One region of the Marinicrinis sediminis genome, then DNA from elsewhere that is predicted to be linked to it. Evidence: predicted binding sites of a transcription regulator. Region 1 holds the regulator's gene; the other holds the start of a gene.
The links. The regulator NrdR, encoded in region 1, represses ribonucleotide reductase genes. The targets are predictions, from matches to a motif close to AACACNATATATNGTGTT.

Region 1 (3,426 bases):
CCGTTGTTATATGAATCTGATCTGGTGCATCTGTTTGAAAACGTTATGGTTGTGTACATACCAACCACCTTGCAGCTGAAACGGCTGATGGACAGGGATGGCCTGGATGAAGCGGCTGCCAGACAGCGATTACAGGCACAGATGCCGATTGAGGAGAAGAAGCGGCGGGCAGATTTCGTAATTGATAATCAGGGGACATTGGTCCAGACGAGAGAGCAAGTGATCGCATATTTGAATGAATGGAAACCAAAGATATAGAAAGGGGCCTGTTACGATGAGGAACGCGGCCCGGCGGGTTGAGCAATGAGTTTTTTTCTGAAAAAGCGTTTTTATCTCCTGTTGCTTATTGTACTACTAATTGCCCTTTTTTATAAATCCCACTGGCTGGGAAGAATGCTCTATCCCATTTCCTATCAATCGGATATCGTCATTAGCAGCGAGCAGCATGATATTGATCCCCTGTTCGTCGCTGCGGTGATCCGGGTGGAGAGTAATTATGATCCGGACAAGCTGTCTGCGAAAGAAGCAACAGGCCTGATGCAGCTCATGCCGCAAACCGCCGAATGGATCGCCCAGCAGCATCATGTGCACCTGGACCGGTCAAGCCTCCATAGACCGGATATCAATATTGATCTAGGGGCCTGGTATTTGGCGTATTTGCAAAGATTGCTTATGAAGCAGACCGGCGTTCAGACACCGGATAAATATGATAAAATAGCGTTAGTGGCAGGTGCCTACAATGCGGGACCCGGCAATGTAATCAAATGGCTGGAACAGCAGACCTGGTCTGGCGAAGCCGACCGCATAGCCGACATTCCCTTTGGAGAAACGAGGCACTACATTCAGAGGGTGCTGTACTATTACAAGAAATATGAGGACCTCTATGAGCTGTAAACGAAACGAAAGGCATAGCTGCATTAGATAGCAGCTATGCCTTGCATGTGATGAGTGTACACGTATTCCGGTGATTGCTTCTTGGGATTACTTGTATTGACCTGCCAATTGCTGTTCAGCAATTTGTACCAGGCGACGCGTGATGTGACCACCGATGGCTCCAGTGTCGCGAGTCGCCATGTTACCATAGTAGCCGTCTTGAGGAACTGCGATCCCCAACTCCTGAGCCACTTCGTATTTCAGTTGATCCAGCGCTCCAGTAGCTTGAGGAACGACCAATGCGTTTGTTCTTGTCATGTTGTCTCACCTCCTTGACGTTGGTAGTTCTATTATGTAACGATATCGTGAACTTCATTACCTCTTTTTCTTGGTAATTGTTTCAACCCTTTAACGTGTCAAACAGACGATGAACGACAGATACAGAGGAGAGAAAAAAGATGAGATGTCCATACTGTGATCATAACGGCACCAAAGTGCTGGATTCGAGGCCGGCAAACGATAACAAATCCATTCGCCGTCGCAGGGAATGCGAGGAATGTCAGCGCAGGTTTACAACCTTCGAAATGGTCGAGGAAACGCCGCTGATTGTCATCAAAAAGGACGGCAGCCGTGAAGAGTTTAGCAGGGAGAAGATCTTGCGCGGACTCATTCGCGCCTGTGAGAAGCGTCCCGTTTCGGTGGAGACGCTGGAGCAGATTGTATCTGAAGTGGAGCAGCAGCTTCGTCAGACCGCTCATGCTGAAATCGACAGCCGTGTCGTGGGTGAACTGGCCATGGAACAGCTGTATCCAGTAGATGAAGTGTCGTATGTGCGCTTTGCTTCTGTCTACCGTCAATTCAAGGATATTAACATGTTTATGAAGGAATTGAACATGCTGTTAAGCCGGAATCAATTGGGCGGAAAAGATGCTTGACAGTTGATGGGCCCCTCTGTTAAGATAAATCTTGTCCTTGAGAAAAGGTAAAGAAAACACAACAACAGCAGGTTACAATTCGGGGCCATAGCTCAGCTGGGAGAGCGCTACGCTGGCAGCGTAGAGGTCAGGGGTTCGATCCCCCTTGGCTCCATAAATTATGACTCCAAGGCTCTAAAAAGCTCAGAAAATTCAAGAGCTCAAAAAGCTTAATAGCTAAAAGAAAGTTCTAAAAGCTCAAAGAAAGTTTTAAAAGCTTCAAAAGCTCTAATAGCTCAAAGAAAGTTCTATAACTTCAAAAGTTCAAAAAACATCAAAAGCTTCAAAGTTCTAAACCTTCAAATAAAAGTTCTAAACCTTCAAAAATTGCTAAATTAAGAACCGCAACCGCATTGGCGCGAAGTTGCGGTTTTTTTGTTTTGTTGTATGCTGCACTGTACTGTTTAATGGTGGATTGACGATTTAATGTTCAAGGTATACAGCTACTTTGGTGCATAGATGAGTTAATGCTCAAGGAGTGCTGCTTGTTGGTGCATAGATGAGTTGATGCCCAATAAAGCCACCGCTAACGGTTCTCATGGAGCTTATTGTACTTGTTTTATAACGAATTATTTTCTAACGGTTGTGAGTGTTGTTATTTTACTTACATTTGTATTATTAAAGCCCATTTCACACTATTAAGCGCTACAGCAACCCTTAAAACTAATTACACGGCTATTAAGATGAATAACCGTTGTAGCAACCTTTAGAATGAGTCGTTTAACTGATATGTGCGGTATCTCTGTATACCACTCGCTACAAAAAGTAGTTTTTTATCCAACAAAGATCGTAAGACAACTCTGGTTCGATTCTCTGAAAGCAGCAGGTGTTCAGCAAGCTCACGAGGTTCAAATGCTCGCATGACCCTGCGTGCATATCGAATGGTCTCGGCTTCAGCCCAGGTTAATTTCAAAGAAATATCAATGGATAAAAACTTACCTACAAATGACAGTACCAATTGCTTGCACACTTCCGGATCATCACGAATAGATAAGTAGGCAATCGGAAGAAAATACCAATCATCCAGGACCAGCATAGCTTGTTTCATACATAAATCCTTAAAGCGACTAGTATCAACATCTCGGGCGTGACTGCGATAATCATGAATTTCGATACAACCTTTTGTGCCATTTGGCATGTAAGCTAGGTCCAGATAACGATACCTATTGTTTAGGTCACGAACTTCATATTCAGGATACAAGTTGCTCAGGTTTCCAATTGTGGGGAACCAAATGGATTGCAGAAATTTAACGGTTCCGTGACTCAAGCCTTTCTTTAGTATTTCTCTACGTCTGGGATTTTTTTCGTTAGTTATATGCATTTCTAACCATTCATCATACTGCTTTTCGAATAGTGCGCTCATCATTGCACCCACCTTCGTAATTTTTTGTAATTCTCAAAATCGGTGTTCTTCATTGATGAATGATTTATGATTAATTCAAATCTCAATGCCAATCTTTGTACCAAAATGTACCAACGTTAAATGCATAAACCTTACTTCTTCTTCAATAAAGAAATCTCAATTGATAATTTGTAATGCTTATTTTTTGAAAAACAAATTCTCATTTCAAAAACAGGA
Region 2 (3,426 bases), on a different contig from region 1:
TTTGAAGTGAAGGGAGAGGGCGTTGGCAGGTCTTCATGCCCTCTTCTTGGGAAAAGTGCAATAGTGGGACTGGGGTTGTCTGAGCGGGATTGGTCGGGGTTTCTACTATATATTGTTAGATAAGGTTGACTTCGATAGTTTTGACATAGAATTTAACATCGAGATAGAGGAAGGAAATCAGACAGAAGAGGCTGTTTTTGTGATTCGTCACAGTACAGCCTCTTCTTATGGGTTTAGGGTAGGTTTTTTTCGAAGGCTTGCTGGAGTAATTGAGTCTGAGGTCCTGTTTTCCCATCCCTGATCGGTTTGCCGTCAATATGGGTGACTGGCATGATTTCAACGGTGGTGCCTGTCAGGAAGACTTCATCGGCTTGCATCATCTCCTCCAGGGTAAAGGCGGTTTCAGATACAGGTATGTTCAGTTCTTGCGCCAATCTCAAGGCGACGGCTCTCGTGATTCCTGGCAGAATGAGATGGTTGGCCGGATGGGTACGCAGGGTGCCGTTCTGGATCATCATAATATTGGATGCGCTGCATTCGGTGACGATGCCGTCCCGATGCTGGATGGCTTCCTCTGCCTCTTGTTCTTTGGCCTGTTGCTTCGCCATGGTATTGGGCAGCAGGTTCAGCGATTTGATGTCGCAGCGCAGCCAGCGGATGTCTGGTACGGTGATGGCCTGAACGCCCTTTTTGAGCTTTTCCAACGGCCTTTCTAATCGACTGGTAAACCCGAGCAGAGTCGGTTTGGGTTGGGGAGAGGGAAAAGGATGATTGCGTGGTGCGGCTCCCCGTGTGACCTGTAGGTATACGGTCCCATTTTGCAGCCGATTGAATCGAATGAGTCGATCGACCATTCCATCGAGTTGTTTCAGGGAATAAGGTAAAGATAACTGGATCGCTTTTGCGCTTTGCTCCAGCCGCTGAAGATGCGCCTCCATTTCATAAACCTGATGATCATACACACGAAAGACTTCATAGACGCCATCACCGAAGTGGAAGCCTCGATCCTGGTACGAAATGGATACGGACTTTTCATTGACGAAGGCTCCATTAAACAATAACATGAGTAATGCCCCCTTTTTCAAACAGATATTTTCAGGTTAAGAATAGGGAGTAAAGATGTATATTCAGTTTACAATCCCTTCATATCTCCGTCAAAAGATTTGGTGAATCTTACCTAATTCTGTCGCTTCATCAGAAAATCAAGCTTCAAAAAAATGAGATACACGGAGCAATTTAAAGAAAAATACACAATCTAAAGATGTATATGAGGGATTCGGAAAAAATATCGTTAGATACACAACATGTGGTGGTGTATAATGGTTCAAGCATACAAGATGTAGTGCTTGCTACATACATGTTGAAGAAGGATGATACAAGATATGGTTGTTTTCTTGAAAATCATCGAAAACGGAAGTTATTGCGGGAATTTGAGCTTTTTTCGATTTTATCCGCAAGAGTAAACAATGGGAGGGTGTTCTTTTGAAAACGATGCAGTCAAAACGTTTAGAAGGACTAAGTGAGAAAATTTTCTTGGACCGTTACGCCATGAAGGACGCGGATACGAAAAATACAAAAGTGGGCGACTATGTACTGGTCCTCACCAAGGATGATCCGAAATTCCCTACAAAGGAAGTGGGCGAGGTCATTGCCCGCGAAGGGAAAAAGGTCAAGGTACAGCTCCGCAGTGGCGGTATCGTGGAATCCAATATCGATCAGTTGACTTTGACTGTAGAAAAGACACCTGATGAAATGTGGGACCGTCTTGCAAAGGCGATGGCTTCTGTAGAAGCACCTGAAAAACAACAGGAATGGACTGAAAAGTTCCGTTATATATTAGATGACTGGAAGCTGGTACCGGGTGGACGGATTGCCGCCGGAGCGGGTGCCAGTGATGAATTGACGCTTTTCAACTGTTATGTTATTCCGTCTCCGCATGACAGCCGTGGCGGCATAATGGAAACACTCAGTGAAATGACCGAAATTATGTCGCGTGGAGGCGGAGTCGGGATCAACCTGTCTTCCTTGCGTCCACGAAGAGCAATCGTACGCGGGGTAAACGGGACATCGAGCGGTGCGGTTTCCTGGGGCGGATTGTTCAGCTACACAACCGGACTGATCGAACAGGGCGGCAGTCGCAGAGGCGCGCTCATGCTGATGATCAACGACTGGCATCCGGATCTGATGCGTTTCATTACCGTCAAGCAAACGATGGGCGAGATTACGAATGCGAATCTGTCCGTCTGTGTCAGCAATGACTTTATGAAAGCTGTCAAGGAAGATCTCGACTGGGAGCTTGTATTCCCGGATACGAAGGACCCGGACTACAATGATAAATGGAACGGCAATATGGATGAGTGGAAGGCCATGGGCAAATCCGTGATTCATTATGATACGGTTCGTGCGCGCGATGTATGGCATACGATCATTGAATCCGCATGGAAATCTGCTGAGCCAGGCGTCGTGTTTATGGAATACTACAACCAGATGTCCAACAGCTGGTACTTTAATCCGATTATCTGTACGAACCCTTGTGGAGAGCAGGGCTTGCCGGCATGGGGCGTGTGTAACCTGTCTGCCATCAACCTCTCCAAGTTCTATGATGAAGAGAAGCACGATGTGGCGTGGGATGAATTGGCGACAACGGTTCGCTATTCGGTTCGCTTCCTGGACAATGTCATTGATCGTACTCCTTATCATTTTGAGGAAAACCAGGAAAACCAGCAGGCTGAGCGTCGGGTGGGTCTCGGTACCATGGGACTGGCCGAGCTGATGATTCGCCTGGGCATTCGCTACGGCAGCCCGGAATCCCTCGAGTTCCTGGACAAAATCTACGGATTTATGGCGAAGGAAGCTTATCTGTCTTCCTCAGACATCGCAGATGAAAAAGGTTCCTTCAAGCAATTTGATGCTGAGAAATTCTTGCAGAGCGGTTTCATGAAGAACATGACAGAAGCGTTCCCTGAAGTGGGTGTATCGGTTGCGGAAAAAGGGATGCGCAACGTTACGGTCATTACTCAGGCGCCGACAGGCAGCACCGGAACGATGGTGGGCACGTCCACGGGTATTGAGCCATATTTCGCGTTTGAATATTACCGTCAAAGCCGACTTGGCTATGACAAGCAGTATGTGCCGATTGCACAGGAGTGGAAGGACCAGCATCCGGGTGAGCCATTGCCTGCACACTTTGCGACTTCCATGGATTTGTCTGCGGAGGATCATATTCGCGTTCAGGCCGCTATTCAGCGCTGGGTAGACAGCTCCATTTCCAAAACGGCAAACTGTCCGGCCGACTTTACGGTTGAGGAGACGAAGGCCCTTTATGAGCTCGCATTCGATCTGGGCTGTAAAGGGGTGACCATCTACCGTGATGGCAGCCGTGATACACAAGTGTTGTCCACGAAGGACAAAAATGAAGACAAGAAG

Region 2: the regulator NrdR is predicted to act here: its motif matches at 1,330-1,347, upstream of ACFSUC_RS03065 (adenosylcobalamin-dependent ribonucleoside-diphosphate reductase).

What each region holds. Positions count from the first base shown of each region.
Region 1 is NZ_JBHUMM010000014.1:104,237-107,662, forward strand. Features, by position in the region: gene coaE (dephospho-CoA kinase) at 1-258, shown strand, start outside; gene ACFSUC_RS08755 (lytic transglycosylase domain-containing protein) at 304-894, shown strand; gene ACFSUC_RS08760 (small, acid-soluble spore protein, alpha/beta type) at 982-1,191, opposite strand; gene nrdR (transcriptional regulator NrdR) at 1,332-1,808, shown strand; tRNA gene ACFSUC_RS08770 (tRNA-Ala) at 1,890-1,962, shown strand; gene ACFSUC_RS08775 (transcriptional regulator) at 2,554-3,210, opposite strand.
Region 2 is NZ_JBHUMM010000004.1:22,411-25,836, forward strand. Features, by position in the region: gene dat (D-amino-acid transaminase) at 234-1,064, opposite strand; gene ACFSUC_RS03065 (adenosylcobalamin-dependent ribonucleoside-diphosphate reductase) at 1,483-3,426, shown strand, end outside.